DNA from 4 places in the Acidovorax bellezanensis genome. Region 1 is predicted to be linked to each of the others. Evidence: predicted binding sites of a transcription regulator. Region 1 holds the regulator's gene; each other region holds the start of a gene.

Region 1 (2,199 bases):
CGCCCGACCAACAGGTCGTTACCCGTCAGCCCGGTGATACGGTGGGCCTCTTCGGCCAAATAGTCCTCAACGCCGGCGGCGCAGGGCAAAAACAGTTGCAGTTGATTCATAGCAGGGGAGCAAGCATACGCGTTTGCGGGGGATTACGCGCATGCGAGGGCTTGCCTACAGGGCTTTGCGCAGATTGGCCGGGGCGATTTTCAGCACGTCGCGGTATTTGGCCACGGTGCGGCGCGCGCACTCGATGCCCTGCTCCTTGAGCATTTCCGCCAGTTGGCTGTCGGACAGCGGCTTGGTCGGGCTTTCCGCCGCGACGAACTGCTTGATCAGCGCCCGCACCGCGGTGCTCGACGCATTGCCGCCGGTCTCCGTGCCCAGGCCCGAACCAAAGAAATACTTGAGCTCATAGGTGCCCATGGGCGTGGCCATGTACTTGGCCGTGGTCACCCGGCTGATGGTCGACTCATGCAGACCCAGCTCGTCGGCAATGTCGCGCAGCACCAGCGGCCGCATCGCCAGCTCGCCATGGGTGAAGAAGTTCTTTTGCCGCTGCACGATGGCCTGCGACACGCGCAAGATGGTGTCGAAACGCTGCTGGATGTTCTTGATGAACCAGCGCGCTTCCTGCAACCGCTGCTGCAGTCCCGCATGCCCTTCGCTGCCCTTGTGGCCGCGCAAGGCATTGGCATAGATGTCATGCACGCGCAGGCGCGGCATGACTTCGGGGTTGAGCTGCACGCTGAACTGGGGCTGGCCGTCACCGCTGCTGCGCGCCAGCTTGCGCACGATCACATCGGGGACGATGAGGTTGCGCTCCACGTCGGCAAAGCGCCGGCCGGGTCGTGGCTCCAGCCGGCCAATCAAGGCGATGGCGGCGCGAACGCGTTCGTCGCTGGCCCCGCAGGCCTGCATCAGGCGGCGCACGTCGCGCCGCGCCAGCAGTTCCATGGGTTGGGCGCAAATGCGCAGCGCCACCTGCACCGTTTCGTCGTCGATGTCCTGATCGGCCAGATGCGTGCCTGCGCGCCGCGCCAGGTCCTGCAATTGCAGCGTCAGGCATTCGGCCAGGCCACGCGCGCCCACGCCCACGGGCTCCAGCGATTGCAGCAGGCGCAGCGCCACCGTGAAATGGTGGACCAGCTCTTCCTGCTCTTCGAGCGCATCCGGGCCGGCCAGGCCCGCGGCCAGCTCTTCCAGTGGGTCTTCGAGGTAGCCGTGCTCGTTGAGCGATTCGATGAGAAAACGCAAGGCCGCGCGATCGACGTCGTTGACGCGCAGCGACAGCGCCTGGCGGTGCAGGTAATCGGTCAGCGACTCCTGGCTGCGAGCCAGCTCCGTGGCATCGGCCTCGTCATCGCCCTGACCGCTGCGCGCGCGCGCTTCACCGCCCCACTCGCTGTCGTCCGGGGCCAGGGCAGCGCTGCCGTCACCGTCCCAATCGGGCGCGGCATCCACGGGCGCAGCCACATCACCGCCATCGGCATCGCTGCTGGTGCTGGTCTTGTCGGTGCTCGCCGGGCCGGCATACTGCGCGTCTTCCAGCGCATAGTCGTCGCGCTGCGCCGGCGCATCGGCCTGGGCCAGGCCGAACTCCTCGCGCTCAGCCTCTTCCGTGGTGCGCTCGAGAAAAGGGTTGTCGTCGAGCATGTGCTCGACTTCCTGGGTCAGCTCCAGGGTGGAGAGCTGCAGCAACCAGATCGACTGCTGCAGTTGGGGCGTGAGTGCGAGATGCTGCGATACGCGTAGTGACAGTCCCGGCTTCAACAGCATTCCCCCTTGACACGACACAAGCTACAGCACATGGCCATCACATCCTGAAATGCTCGCCGAGGTACACCCGGCGTACATCGGCGTTGTCCACAATCTCGGCCGGTGTTCCCTGGGCGAGCACATGGCCGTCGCTGATGATGAAAGCGTGATCGCAAATACCCAGGGTTTCGCGCACATTGTGGTCCGTGATCAGCACGCCAATTCCGCGCGCCTTGAGGAAACCGATGATGCGCTGGATCTCGATCACGGCGATAGGGTCGATGCCGGCAAAAGGCTCATCGAGCAGAATGAAGCGTGGCTGCGTGGCCAGCGCCCGGGCAATTTCCACGCGCCGGCGCTCGCCACCCGACAGCGCCAGGGCGGGCGACGCACGCAAATGGTCCACGCGCAACTCCTGCAGCAGGGCCAGCAGGCGTCGCTCGATCTCGT
Region 2 (2,199 bases), on a different contig from region 1:
AAAGCTGTCGGCGTATTTCTTCGGGTCGGCGCCGTTCCAGACGACGCCATCGACGAGCTTGCTGCTGCGCATGTCGCTCTTGGGTAGCGGCGTGTTCGAGGCCGCGGCCGCCTGCTTGTAGACATCGATGCGGTTGATGGACTTGGCCACGGCCAGGTAGTCGGGGTGGTCCTTGAGCAGGCCCCAGCGCTTGTGCTGGGTCAGAAACCACATGCCGTCCGAGAGGTAGGGGAAGTTCACGGCGCCGCCGTTGTAGAACTTCATGTGGTCCGGGTCGTCCCAGGTCTTGCCCATGCCGTTCTGGTAGCGGCCCAGGATGCGCTGGTTGATGGCATCGACGCTGGTGTTCACATAGGACTTGGCGGCGATGGTTTCGGCCATCTGGTTCTTGTTGGCCAGGCTGGCATCGATCCAGCGGCCCGCTTCCAGGATGGCGGCCGTCACGGCGCGCGCGGTGTTGGGGTACTTCTGCACGAACTCCGACGTGGCGCCCAGCACTTTTTCCGGGTGATCCTTCCAGATCTCCTGGGTGGTCGCGGCCGTCACGCCAATGCCGTCCATGATGGCGCGGTGGTTCCAGGGTTCGCCCACGCAGAAGCCGTCCATATTGCCCACCCGCATATTGGCCACCATTTGCGGCGGTGGCACGGTGATCACCTTGGCGTCCTTCATGGGGTTGATGCCGTGGGCCGCCAGCCAGTAATACAGCCACATGGCATGCGTGCCCGTGGGGAAGGTCTGGGCGAAGGTGTATTCGCGCTTTTCACGCCCCATCAGCTTGGCCAGTTCGGCACCGTTGACCGCGCCTTGGTCGGCCAGCTTCTTGGCCAGGGTGATGGCCTGGCCGTTGTTGTTCAGGTTCATCAGCACGGCCATGTCCTTCCTGGGCCCGCCAATGCCCAGATGCACGCCGTAGACCAGGCCGTACAGCACATGGGCGAAGTCCAGTTCGCCGTTGACCAGCTTGTCGCGCACGCCGGCCCAGCTGGCTTCCTTGGTGGGGATGATCTTGACGCCGTATTTCTTGTCTATGCCCAGCACCGAGGCCATCACGATGCTGGCGCAGTCGGTGAGCGGAATGAAGCCTATCCGGACTTCTTTTTTCTCGGGGGCATCCGAGCCCTGGGCATGCACCAGTGCGCGCATTCCCGGCGCGAGACCCACCGCACCCACGGTCGCGGCTTGCAATACGGTGCGGCGTTGGAGGCCGTTTTTCATCAGGTCGGGCATATGCAATCTCGCTGAATAGTTGGCAAATAAAAAAGGCGTCCGCATCGGTGCGCAACAGCGGGGGCTGGTGCGCAGGGATGGGGACGCCTTTGTCCGGTGACAAGCAAATCCGTCGGTGGCTGCGTGTCGGTCAGGTCTTCGTTGACCTTAGTGTGGGATAAGCAAGTTCGGTGCCAGGGTGTTGCAGTGGTGTGTGCCTTGGGGAAAGCGTCATGCGCGCCGCGCAGGCCTGCGCTTTTTGGTGCGCGGGCCCTGAATCAGCCCAGCAATTCGGCCGCATCGATCATGCGCTGGGCGATTTGCACCATCTTGATGCCTTTGTCCATGGCCAGCTTGCGCAGCTTGTCATAGGCGTCCTTTTCCGAGAGCGCCTGGCGCTGCATCAGAATGCCCTTGGCGCGGTCTATGGTCTTGCGGTCCTTGAGTTCATCGCGCGCATCCTTGAGCTCGGCGCGCAGCGACTCCTCGTGCCGAAAACGCGCCATCGCCACCTGCAGGATGGGGCGGATGCGTTGCGGGGCCAGGCCTTCCACGATATAGGCGCAGACTCCGGCCGCGACGGCATCGGGCACATGGCTGGTGTCCTGGTCGTTGGTGAACAGCACGATGGGGCGGCGCTCGTCGCGCGTGGCCACGACCACATGTTCGAGCGCATCGCGGGCTTCGCTTTCCGCGTCGACGATGATCAGGTCGGGGCGCAGCTGGGCGATGCGCTCGCTCAGAAAGACGTCAGCGGGCAGCGTGGCGACCACGTCGTACTGGGCTTGGAGCAGGCCCATGCGCAGCGAACGCGAGCGTTCCAACTGCTGTTGAACGTGCTCTTCCTGGTCATCCCCGAGCGCCATGTCGGGGATGATGACCACAATGCGCAGTGCGTGCTTCATGGTCGACATCAAGCAAGAAGCATGCCTCTTCTTGGCGTGGCCCGGCCATCCCCGTGCACCGAGATGGCGCACGGGACCTTACTTG
Region 3 (2,199 bases), on a different contig from region 1:
CGGCACGCTCAACTACGGCTCCTCAGGCAACGGCACCATCCTGCACTTGGGCGCGGCCATGCTGGTCGACCAGGCCAAGGTCGACATCAAGCACATTCCCTACAAGGGCATGGGCATGCTGATGAACGACCTGCTCAGCGGCCAGGTGCAATGGGCCGTAGTGGCGCTGGCGCCCGCGGCGCCGCACATCAAGAGCGGCATGCTGCGTGCCCTGGGCGTGACCACGGCCCAGCGCGTGTCGTCCATGCCCGAGCTGCCGACCATCGCCGAGCAAGGCTTTCCCGAGTACGCGCTCGAAGGCTGGATTGCCGCCGTGGGTCCGGGCGGCCTGTCGCTGACTGAACGCAACCGCCTGCACCGCGGATTCCAGCAGGCACTGGCCCAGCCCGAAGCGCGCAATGCGCTGGTCGCCCAGGGCTACGAGATCAAGCTGAGCACGCCTGAAGCCACGGCGGCCTTCATGCGTTCGGAGTTGCAGCGCATGGCCGAAGTGGTGAAGAACGCGCGCGTCAAAGTGGATTGAGGCCGCGGCGCGGCCGCGCCTGGTGGCACTCTTCTTGCATGGCCTGTGGCAAGAGTAGAAGCGTTCACTGCGCAGCCCTGTGCCTAGGTGCACAAGGCCAGGTCAGCCGGAAATTGCTCTTGAAGCCCGCACCGTGCGGTGCGCCCACGCGCGCCGCGGCTTCAGGAGAATGCCGGACAGGGCATGGCCATCGCCGTCCGGATTTCCGAAGCCAGGAGCGGGAAGATTTTTCTTCCATCTCTTCTTCGAAAGCACCGCATGACCGCCACCTACGAACTGACCGAGCTGCAGAAAGAAACGCGCATGGGCGCGATGGGCTCGGAAACCGGCCAGCGTGAGATCCGCCGCATCGACCTCTCGGACTTCGCCGCGCGCAAGGTCGAGATCGCCGAGCAACTCTGGGACGCCGCCGTCGATGTCGGCTTCTTCCAGGTCGTGAACCACGGCATCGCGCTCCATGATGTCCATCAGGCCTTCGCCATGAGCGAGCGTTTCTTCGCGCTGCCCGACGCCGTCAAGGCCCGGTACCCGTTGAAGAAGGCGCTCAACGTCGGCTGGGAAAGCCGCGCCCAGGTGCGTCCGTCCACGGGAACGCCGGACCAGAAGGAGTCCTACCAGATCACGCGCCCGCACATGGAAGGCCTGTGGCCCAGCGAGCAAGAACTTGCGGGCTTCCAGGCGAGCATGCTGGCCTTCGAAGGCCAGTGCTGGCAGGTGGCCATGCAGGTGCTGTCGTGCTTTGCCTGGAAGCTGGGCTTTGACGAAAGCTTCTTCCTGCGTGCGCACGACCCGGCCCAGGCCAGCTACCAGAGCACCTTGCGCCTGCTGCACTACTTCGCCACGCCGCCCGAGCAGCAAGCCAGCCTGGGCCTGTGGCGCGCGGGTGCGCACACCGACTTCGACTGCCTGAGCCTGCTGTTCCAGCGCCAGGGCCAGGGCGGGCTGCAGGTCTGTCCCGGCAAGGAGATGCAGGCCCAGGAATGGACGTCGGTGGAGCCCGATGAACAGGCCATCACCTGCAATATCGGCGATATGCTGATGCGCTGGAGCGACGACCAGCTGCCGTCGAACTTCCACCGCGTCAAGAACCCCTTGCCCGGTGAATACATGGGGCCGCGCTACAGCCTGGCCTTCTTCGCCCAGGCCAACCGCGACGCCATCATCGAAGGTCCGGGCCGCAAATACCCGCCCATCGCGGCGGGCGAGTATCTGAATCAGCGGGTGGCGGTGAATTTTCAGGGCACCCCCTGAGCCGCTTACGCGGCATGGGCCGCCCCGTCTTCCCCCTCTCATCCTTCGGTGGAGGGGGACGGCACCATCGCTTCGGGGGGGGGGCGCCCAGGTGCGGCGCTTGCTCGGTGCCCCTGAGTTGGGGCACGCCCAGTGTTAGGCGCCGTGCGTTGCGGGGAACGGTGAAGTCACTCGCCCATGAAAAAAGCCATCCCTAGGGATGGCTTTTTGTCGTGCCGGGAAGGCGCGTGGCTTACAGCGAGTCGATGAAGCTGCGCAGCTTGTCCGAGCGCGAAGGGTGCTTGAGCTTGCGCAAGGCCTTGGCTTCTATTTGACGGATGCGCTCGCGCGTCACGTCAAACTGCTTGCCCACTTCTTCCAACGTGTGGTCGGTGGACATTTCGATGCCGAAGCGCATGCGCAGCACCTTGGCTTCGCGTGGCGTC
Region 4 (2,199 bases), on a different contig from region 1:
TTTCCTCGGTGTCGCCCGTGCCCTGGAAGTTGCCTGCCGAGAACAGGTCTATGCCCGTGACCTTGAGCTTGGTGGAGGTGACCGAGCCCAGGTAGCGGCTGATGCCCAGCTCGGCCAGGTGGTTGGCGAGCACCTTGCCCTGCTCGAACAGCGGTGCGACCAGGCCGTAGGCAATGCCGCGGTGGGCCGCGCACTCGCCCACGGCGTAGATGCGCGGGTCGGTGGTGGTCTGCATGCTGTCGTGCACCACGATGCCGCGATTGATGTACAGGCGCGCGGATTCGGCCAGCGCGGTATTGGGGCGTATGCCCACGGCCATCACCACCAGCTGCGCCGGCACTTCGCTGCCGTCCTTGAAGCGCACGGCGCGCACGCGCCCGGCGTCATCGGCCAGCAGCGCCTGCGTCTGCGCGCCCATGAGGAATTGCATGCCGCGCGCTTGCAGCGATTGGCGCAGCAGCTGGGCCGCGGCTTCGTCGAGCTGGCGTTCCATCAGCCAGTCGCCCACATGCACCACGGTGACCTGCATGCCGCGCTTCATCAGCCCGTTGGCGGCTTCCAGGCCCAGCAGGCCGCCGCCGATGACCACGGCCTGCTCATATTGCGTGGCTGCGTCGATCATGGCCTGGGTGTCGGCGATGTCGCGGTAGCCCAGCACGCCTTGCAGGTCGCTGCCGGGAATGGGCAGGATGAAGGCGTTGGAGCCCGTGGCCATGATCAGCCGGTCGTAAGGCGCGCTCACTTCCTCGCCAGCGGCATTCACGGCGTGCACGGTGCGCGTCTGGCGGTTGATGCTGGTGACCGTATAGCCCGCATGCAGCGTGATGTGGTTGTCGGTGTACCAGTCCCAGTCGTTGAGAACGATCTCTTCCAGCGTCTGCTCACCCGCGAGCACGGGCGACAGCAGGATGCGGTTGTAGTTGGGGTGCGGCTCGCTGCCGAACACCGTGATGTCGTACAGATCGGGCGCCAGCTTGAGCAGCTCTTCCAGAGCGCGCACGCCCGCCATCCCGTTGCCGACCATGACCAGTTTGGATTTCTTCATCTATGTCTTCCGTGGGCAGTTCTGAAAGCAAAAAAGGCGTCTGTCCCGGCGCAGCCAAGCTGCGGGGAAAGACGCCTTCGTCATAGGTTCAGGTCCAACGTTGCACCGAAACCCTGTGACCTTCAATGGCCACGAATGGGGTAGAGCAATTTGCGGGCCAGCTTTGCGCCGGCTCGGCTATGAATGGCTGTGGAGCGTGGGGGAGGGGCGTGCACTGAGATGGTGAGTGCAGTGCCACATTCGGGTGCGAACCGGCGGGAGCCGGGCCGTCACGGTGCGCCGGCCTAGGGCAGGACTGCGTCCCCGGCATCCAGCGCGGGCGGGCGCAGGAAGTCTTCGTCCAGGCGCATGACTTCGCTGGCGCGCTCCACGGCCGTCCAGAGGGGGGCGGGCATCTTCAGAATATCGTCGGGGGTGTCGGCTTGCGCAATCCAGGCGCCGATCTGCTGGTGTTGTTCGGTGGTGAGCAGGTCGAGATGGAGCATCTCGTCAATGGTTTTCATGGGCGGCAGCGGGGGTACTTTGAAGGCGCCCCGTCAGCGTGCGCTGCGGGGCCTGTGCCTGAATATACCGGCCCGGGGCGGGCGCTGTGCTCAAGCGGTTTTTTCCACGTGCGACTGACGGGTGTAGAGGAAGTCCATCACGGCCTTGCGGCAGCGCAGGTATTCCGGGTCTTCGGCCAGGGCCACGCGTTGGCGCGGCCGGGCGATGTCGACGGCCAGCACTTCGCCGATATGGGCCGCGGGGCCGTTGGTCATCATCACGATCTTGTCGGACAGCAGCACGGCTTCGTCCACGTCGTGGGTCACCATCACCACCGTGCTGCGCGTGCGCGCGACGATGTCCAGCAACTCGTCCTGCAGCTTGGCGCGGGTGAGGGCGTCGAGCGCGCCGAAAGGCTCGTCCATGAGCAGCACCTGGGGCTCCATCGACAGGGCGCGGGCGATGCCTACGCGCTGCTTCATGCCGCCCGAGATTTCGCCGGGGCGCTTGTCGCGCGCATGGCCCAGGCCCACCAGCGCCAGGGCCGCGTCCGTGCGCTGTTGCAACTGGGCCTTTTTCTCGGCCTTGGCAAACACCCGCTCCACGGCGAGGTAGACGTTTTCGTAGCAGGTCAGCCAGGGCAGCAGCGAGTGGTTCTGGAAGACGACGGC

The links. The regulator sigma-54, encoded in region 1, starts transcription at its own class of promoters, with help from an activator protein. The targets are predictions, from matches to a motif close to TGGCANGNAANCTGCTTT.
Region 2: N0K08_RS16960 (CmpA/NrtA family ABC transporter substrate-binding protein) is a predicted target of sigma-54. The motif match lies at 1,389-1,406, and genes of this name have one in related genera.
Region 3: N0K08_RS01310 (isopenicillin N synthase family dioxygenase) is a predicted target of sigma-54. The motif match lies at 547-564, and genes of this name have one in related genera.
Region 4: nirB (nitrite reductase large subunit NirB) is a predicted target of sigma-54. The motif match lies at 1,188-1,205, and genes of this name have one in related genera.

The regions. Positions count from the first base shown of each region.
Region 1 covers NZ_JAODYH010000003.1:973,253-975,451, forward strand. The annotation lists gene N0K08_RS08085 (THUMP domain-containing class I SAM-dependent RNA methyltransferase) at 1-110, opposite strand, end outside; gene N0K08_RS08090 (RNA polymerase factor sigma-54) at 166-1,764, opposite strand; gene lptB (LPS export ABC transporter ATP-binding protein) at 1,808-2,199, opposite strand, start outside.
Region 2 covers NZ_JAODYH010000008.1:38,401-40,599, reverse strand. The annotation lists gene N0K08_RS16960 (CmpA/NrtA family ABC transporter substrate-binding protein) at 1-1,230, opposite strand, end outside; gene N0K08_RS16955 (ANTAR domain-containing response regulator) at 1,488-2,114, opposite strand; gene N0K08_RS16950 (M20 family metallopeptidase) at 2,193-2,199, opposite strand, start outside.
Region 3 covers NZ_JAODYH010000001.1:301,754-303,952, reverse strand. The annotation lists gene N0K08_RS01315 (tripartite tricarboxylate transporter substrate-binding protein) at 1-523, shown strand, start outside; gene N0K08_RS01310 (isopenicillin N synthase family dioxygenase) at 782-1,774, shown strand; gene rpoD (RNA polymerase sigma factor RpoD) at 2,007-2,199, opposite strand, start outside.
Region 4 covers NZ_JAODYH010000008.1:41,792-43,990, reverse strand. The annotation lists gene nirB (nitrite reductase large subunit NirB) at 1-1,045, opposite strand, end outside; gene N0K08_RS16975 (hypothetical protein) at 1,330-1,548, opposite strand; gene N0K08_RS16970 (ABC transporter ATP-binding protein) at 1,639-2,199, opposite strand, start outside.